Regions from separate parts of the Clostridium lapidicellarium genome, predicted to be linked through region 2. Evidence: riboswitches for the same ligand, from Rfam matches in the RefSeq annotation. Region 2 holds a riboswitch; the other holds the start of a gene.
The links. A riboswitch is a leader RNA that binds a small molecule or an ion and turns the genes downstream of it on or off. The one in region 2 is predicted to bind S-adenosylmethionine.
Positions count from the first base shown of each region.

Region 1 (3,421 bases), on a different contig from region 2:
CTCCTATGCCCTCAATTTCCCTTAATCTATTTATGTCATCATCCAGTACATGAAGAGTATTCTCTCCAAATTTCTTTACTATTTTTCTGGCAGTAACAGGTCCTATGCCGGATATAACTCCAGATGCCAGATATCTCTCTATACCAGTAACGGTGTTAGGTGTTATTTCCTCACAAACCTGAACTTTAAACTGGCGTCCAAAATGGGGATGCTGTACCCATTCTCCCAGGACTTTCAGATTCTGTCCTTCAACAATATAGGGTATGCATCCTACTATAGTTACCGTATTTTCTTCTTCTTTCATTTTAGCAACTACATATCCATTATCCTTATTTTGAAATATTATATCCTCTATAATTCCCTGTAAATCCTGCATAGAATCTCTCCCAATTAAATAACTATCAAATTCTATATCTCTGAATACAATTATAACACATCAATTTAACTTTAAAAAAGAAGTGCTGTAAAACTATTTTTAAAAATAATTTCAAGGCACTTCCCTTTATATCTAAATATATTTTCTTATTTCGTCAACCTTATCTAATTTCTCCCAAGGCAAATCTATATCCGTCCTGCCAAAATGTCCATAGGCTGCAACCTGCCTGTATATGGGTCTTCTTAAATTCAAATCTTTTATTATAGCAGCAGGTCTCAAATCAAATACCCTCTTCACTATATCAACTATTTTCTTTGCTGGCAATTTTCCTGTACCAAAGGTATCCACATTTATGGACACTGGTTTTGCCACCCCTATAGCATAGGCAAGTTGTATTTCTAATTTATCCGCCACGCCTGCAGCTACCAAATTCTTTGCCACCCATCTTGCAGCATAAGCAGCGGATCTATCTACTTTAGTCGGATCTTTTCCTGAAAATGCACCGCCGCCGTGTCTTCCATATCCGCCATATGTATCCACTATTATCTTTCTCCCTGTGAGTCCCGAATCTCCCTGGGGGCCTCCAACCACAAACCTTCCTGTAGGATTTATAAGATATTTAGTATCTTTATCCAAAAATTTGGATGGTACAACTGGTCTTATGACATTTTCAATTATATCTTTTTCAATCTGCTCTTTAGCTTCCCGTTCATCATGCTGGGCAGATACCACTATATTGTCAACCCTAATCGGTTTATCATCTTCATATTCTATGGTTACTTGGGTCTTGCCGTCCGGTCTCAAATATTTCAATGTACCGTCCTTTCTAACCTGTGCCAGCCTCTTTGCCAATTTGTGGGCCAAACATATGGGCATAGGCATGTATTCAGGAGTTTCATTAGTTGCAAATCCAAACATCATACCCTGATCTCCCGCTCCTATGTCATCTATTTCCTCCATCTGTCCACTTTTAGCCTCCAGGGATTTGTCAACTCCCAAAGCTATATCTGATGACTGCTCATCTATAGAAGTCATTACAGAACAGGTATCACAATCAAATCCATATTTAGCTCTGGTATATCCTATTTCCTTTACGGTCTTCCTTACTATTTTAGGAATATCAACATAACAATTAGTTGATATTTCTCCTATAACTAATATCATTCCTGTAGTAGTGGCAGTTTCACATGCTACCCTGCCATAAGGATCCTTCTCCAATATGGCATCTAGAATAGCGTCTGAAATCTGATCACACATTTTATCCGGATGTCCTTCTGTAACTGATTCAGATGTAAATAACTTTCTCACTTTCAATACCTCCACATCATGTAAAAATAAAAGCCTCTTCCAATAAGAAGAGGTTAAATAATTAACAGCTCTCTTATCTTGCAAATCACGTTGCAGGAATTGGCACCTTGGTAAATTTAAAAATTTTCCCTGGTTGCCGGGTTTCATTGGGCCTTTTTCCCTCCACCTCTCTGGATAAGAGTTTTTTACGGTAAGCTTACAATATTCACAAAATAAAAAACACTTTTCAGTGCTCTTGTGGTGGAGGAAGATGGATTCGAACCATCGAAGTCACTGACAACAGATTTACAGTCTGCCCCCTTTGGCCGCTCGGGAATTCCTCCACATATTGTACTGATATAGAATTCATTATAAAAATGGTGGGCACAACAGGGCTCGAACCTGTGACCCCCTGCTTGTAAGGCAGATGCTCTCCCAGCTGAGCTATGCGCCCGTAATCTTAACATCATTATTGGTGGAGGAAGATGGATTCGAACCATCGAAGTCACTGACAACAGATTTACAGTCTGCCCCCTTTGGCCGCTCGGGAATTCCTCCACATTGGTGCTGGCAGTAGGCTTCGAACCCACGACCTACTGATTACAAGTCAGTTGCTCTACCAGCTGAGCTATGCCAGCACATTGTAATAAATACAACGATGTTTAACGTTTAACGTAGTTTAGTATACATTTTTATAAGGTTATTTTCAAATTTCATATTCCATTGAAATTCAATATTAACTGCTTATTTCTCTTTATAACTCAACATCTCTTTTAAAATCATATACATATAATTTAGATCTAATATTTTACATGAGTCAATCATATAGATTATATATAGTGTACCCCATAAATATTATCATAAGCACTGCATGCATAAAAGAAGGTGAATGTATTGAGTAAAATAAAATCAAATTATAAAAACCCGCTGGCATACTACGACTTAGCTTATTTCTTGAAAGATCATATAAATAAAGATAACATTATAGTGTGCATCGGCACAGACAGATACATAGGAGACTGCCTCGGCCCCCTAGTAGGTACCCTGTTAAATCGTAAAAATTTCCCACTTCCCGTCTATGGCACAATCTCAGAACCAATACATGCTTTAAATATTGAAAATAAATTAAACAGCATAAAATCACTTCATCCCCACAACAGTATCATAGGAATTGATGCCTGTCTGGGCGAGATTGAATCCATTGGTGAAATACAAGCAAGAGATTTTCCCGTACACCCTGGTAAAGGGGTGGGAAAATCTCTCCCAAACGTAGGAGATTCATCAATAATAGGGATAGTTGATTCAAACAATAGTGAAGGTATATTCAGCAGCAGCAGTAATATACGTCTAAATCTAATCCTAAATATGGCTGAAGTAATACTTCATTCACTAATTCATTCATATTATCTCTATAATCACAAAATGTAGCTATGACATATTTAATCTATCAAGGTTATGTCATCACCTGTAAAAACGACTTCCATCTTATCCAAATATCCGAGAACCTTTCCCGTACCCAAAGCCACACAGGATACTGGATCTTCAGCTACATACACGGGGACACAGGTTACTTCCTGTACTAAATCGCTCAAACCATTTAGCAAAGCCCCTCCTCCAGTCATGACAATTCCCTTTTCAGCTATATCTGCAGACAGCTCTGGAGGAGTTTTTTCCAATACTGCCTTGGCTGTGTCTGCTATGGCATTTACAGTTTCTTTTAAGGCTATCCTCATTTCTTTAGAAGACACCTCTATATTC
Region 1 covers NZ_JBGFFE010000002.1:214,421-217,841, forward strand. Annotated here, with positions in the region: gene recD2 (SF1B family DNA helicase RecD2) at 1-376, opposite strand, end outside; gene metK (methionine adenosyltransferase) at 509-1,684, opposite strand; SAM riboswitch class I at 1,755-1,865, opposite strand; tRNA gene AB8S09_RS03005 (tRNA-Tyr) at 1,923-2,007, opposite strand; tRNA gene AB8S09_RS03010 (tRNA-Val) at 2,042-2,117, opposite strand; tRNA gene AB8S09_RS03015 (tRNA-Tyr) at 2,137-2,221, opposite strand; tRNA gene AB8S09_RS03020 (tRNA-Thr) at 2,226-2,301, opposite strand; gene yyaC (spore protease YyaC) at 2,558-3,091, shown strand; gene AB8S09_RS03030 (rod shape-determining protein) at 3,103-3,421, opposite strand, start outside.
Region 1: another riboswitch for S-adenosylmethionine. It lies ahead of metK (methionine adenosyltransferase); the one in region 2 lies ahead of thiS (sulfur carrier protein ThiS).

Region 2 (3,421 bases):
CTATACACGTCAAAGGGATCGGAAATACTCTTTGACTTCAGCCTCTGGGACAAAACCACCTGGAATATGTCGCCTGCCTTTATATATTCTCTGGCCTTTTCCACCATTTTGCAGTATCTTTCTTCCGTAACATTGGAAGTAACATGTTTTGCCGCATTTTTTCCCTCAAGTTCATGAAATGAATTTCCCCTGCCTACCATATTTTTTAACTGTTCCAGCTGAAATTCTACCTCATGATAAGTCACACTATCCCCTTTCATAAAATTGTAAATGAAATAAATTTCATGTTTGAAATGATCATAGCAGATAAACTTTTTATAAAACATCACATAGGATTCCGGAGTCTGAATATCATCTTTATTTTCATCAGGCAGCTTCTCGTATTGCCTTGCAATATCATATCCCACATACCCTACTGCCCCTCCTGTAAACGGAATGGAAAGGCCTAAAGTCTCATAGGGAACATTCAAATATTTTCTAATATAATCAAGTACTTTTCCTTTCACTTTCTCTAATGAACCTTTTTTTTCCACACATATGTCGTTTCCACAACTTCTCACTTTCATATATGGATCCACACCTATAAAAGAATACCTGCCTATCTCATTTTCAGAATGTATGCTCTCAAGCAGAAATTTATTTTTTCCGGCTAAACTGTAATAAATACTTATAGGAGTCGTCTCATCCCCGCTGCTTTTCATGAACAGCGGAAAATTCTTCTTCAAGTTTTTATAACTGCAAAACTCCCCTTCAGACAAATTTATCATTTTACCACCTTTCTCCAAATAAATTGATATTAAATGCAAAAAGGCCATTTCATCCACAAACTGGGACGAAATGACCGCGGTGCCACCCATTATTAATTTGAAAAATAGATTTTGATAAACAAAAAAAGCATTCCATCCAAAAGGACGAAATGCAAAATTTCGCTGTACCACCTATTTACAAACTATCTCATTCAGGTACGGATTTTACTCGATACCCTGTCTTTTTAACGGTAGACTACCGTCTCCTGCTACTATCATTTCGCAGGGCACCTCGAAGACCCATTCAATACAGGCTACAGCACCCGGCTCTCACTGCCCCGGACTCGCTTAAACTAAATTCCTCTATCTACTCTTTCCTCTCATAAGTTTTAGAAATTGAATTATTTTATATAATATACCACTTTCTCAAAATTGTCAATATGATTTTTACGTTTATTGACAATTTTATTTTAAATGTGTTAGTATTTAATAAATTAAATATTGAATTCTTATCAAGAGAGGCAGAGGGACTGGCCCTATGACGCCCGGCAACCTGATTATTTCAAAGGTGCCAATTCCAACAGGTTATATAATTTACCTGAAAGATGAGAAAATTATAAAATGACTTTCTTGTAAATTATAAAACAGGAAAGTTTTTTATTTTGTCAAAGTCTTAAGATATAAATATAAAGTCTTTTTCCCAAAACGGTTAAAAGATAAAATCCTATATTCATCAATAAGGAGGGTACTATGAAAGTAACAATTAATGGAAAAGGCAAGGACATAAAGAAAGGGGTGACTGTAACAGAAGTTTTAAAAACAGAAAATGTAAAAATGCCGGATATGGTTTCCGTACAGTTAAACGATGAATTTGTGGACAGAAACAATTTCAGCAGTACTGTTTTAAAAGAAAATGACAAGATTGATTTTTTATACTTCATGGGAGGTGGAAACATTGGATTTTAGCGAAGATCAGATAGAAAGATATTCAAGACATATAATTCTGTCTGAGGTAGGTGTAGAAGGCCAGGAAAAACTTTTGAACTCAAAAATTCTCATAATAGGTACAGGAGGTTTGGGAGCGCCGGCTGCAATGTATCTTGCCGCTGCAGGAGTGGGGACTTTGGGTCTCGTAGATGGAGACGTAGTTGATCTTTCAAATCTTCAAAGGCAGATAATACACCAGACAAAAGACGTTGGAAAACCCAAGGTTCAATCCGGAAAGGAAACCATAAACAAATTGAATCCGGATGTAAATGTAATAACTTATAATGAGCTTGTAAATTCAAACAATATACTGGATATAATAAAAGATCAGGACTATGATTTCATAATAGATGGTACAGATAATTTTCCAGCCAAATTTTTAATAAATGATGCCTGTGTATTTTCCAAGAAACCATTTTCCCACGGGGGAATAATAAGATTTCAAGGACAGCTCACCACTTACATACCTGATAATGGCACTCCATGCTACAGATGTATTTTTCAATCGCCGCCTCCAGCAAATGTCGTCCCAAGCTGCAGGGAAGCAGGTGTTCTGGGCGTAATGGGTGGAATTATAGGAACACTTCAGGCAACAGAGGCTCTCAAGTACATACTCAAAATTGGAAGCAATCTTGCCGGATACCTTTTAACTTACGATGCGATTAAAATGGAGTTTAGAAAAATAAAGGTATCTAAAAACAAAAGCTGTAAAGTATGCGGTGATCACCCCACGATAAAAAAATTGATAGACTATAAGCAGGCTGCTTGTGATCTTAAAACAGAGAAATCGAGCAAGTGACGGTTATGATATATATAGACAAACTACAGTATAAAAAAATTTTAGAGCAGGCCAGAAATGAATTTCCAGATGAATGCTGTGGTTATCTTGCAGGATTAAACCACGGCGAAGATATTCTCATAAAAAAAATATATGTTTTGACGAATAAGGATCACAGCAGTAAGCATTTTTCCATGGATCCCGCCGAACAGTTCAAAGCTGTAAAACTTATGAGAACTGCAAAGCTCAGTATGATTGGAAATTATCATTCCCACCCGTATTCACCTTCCAGACCATCCAAAGAAGATAAAAGGCTCGCTTTTGATGATAAAATATTATATGGAATTTTATCTCTTGAAAAAGAAAAGCCGGTATTTAACTTATTTAAAATTGACAAGGACAAAAATGTTAAAAAACCTGAATACAAAATAATTTAAAAAGGAGTGAAATTATGATAGAAATAAATGAAGATCATTACAAATCCATAGAAGACATAAAAGAAAAGTCTGAAGAATATTTAAATGATAAAATAGATCCCGTAAGATTTAAAGCCTTCAGGGTTTCCATGGGGGTATATGAACAGAGGAAAAAAGAAACCTACATGGTAAGAACCAGGATACCGGGAGGGGTCATATCCTTAAAGCAGTTCAAACATATAAGCAAGTTGGCCGAAAAATATTCAAAAGGTAAATTGAAATTCACCTCCAGACAGGACATTCAATTTCAAAGTGTGGATTTAAAAGATGCCTATCCAATATTAAATTCTCTTATAGAAGTTGGCATAATAACAAAGGGCACTGGTGGAAATACCGTACGAAACGTGGAGTGTTCCCCTCTTTCAGGTGTTTCAATAGATGACGTCTTTGACGTGACACCTTACATGAAGGCAGCTACTAACTATCTCATAAAA
Region 2 covers NZ_JBGFFE010000004.1:107,384-110,804, forward strand. Annotated here, with positions in the region: gene trpE (anthranilate synthase component I) at 1-767, opposite strand, end outside; SAM riboswitch class I at 1,253-1,358, shown strand; gene thiS (sulfur carrier protein ThiS) at 1,497-1,712, shown strand; gene AB8S09_RS04935 (HesA/MoeB/ThiF family protein) at 1,702-2,532, shown strand; gene AB8S09_RS04940 (M67 family metallopeptidase) at 2,538-2,948, shown strand; gene AB8S09_RS04945 (ferredoxin-like domain-containing protein) at 2,963-3,421, shown strand, end outside.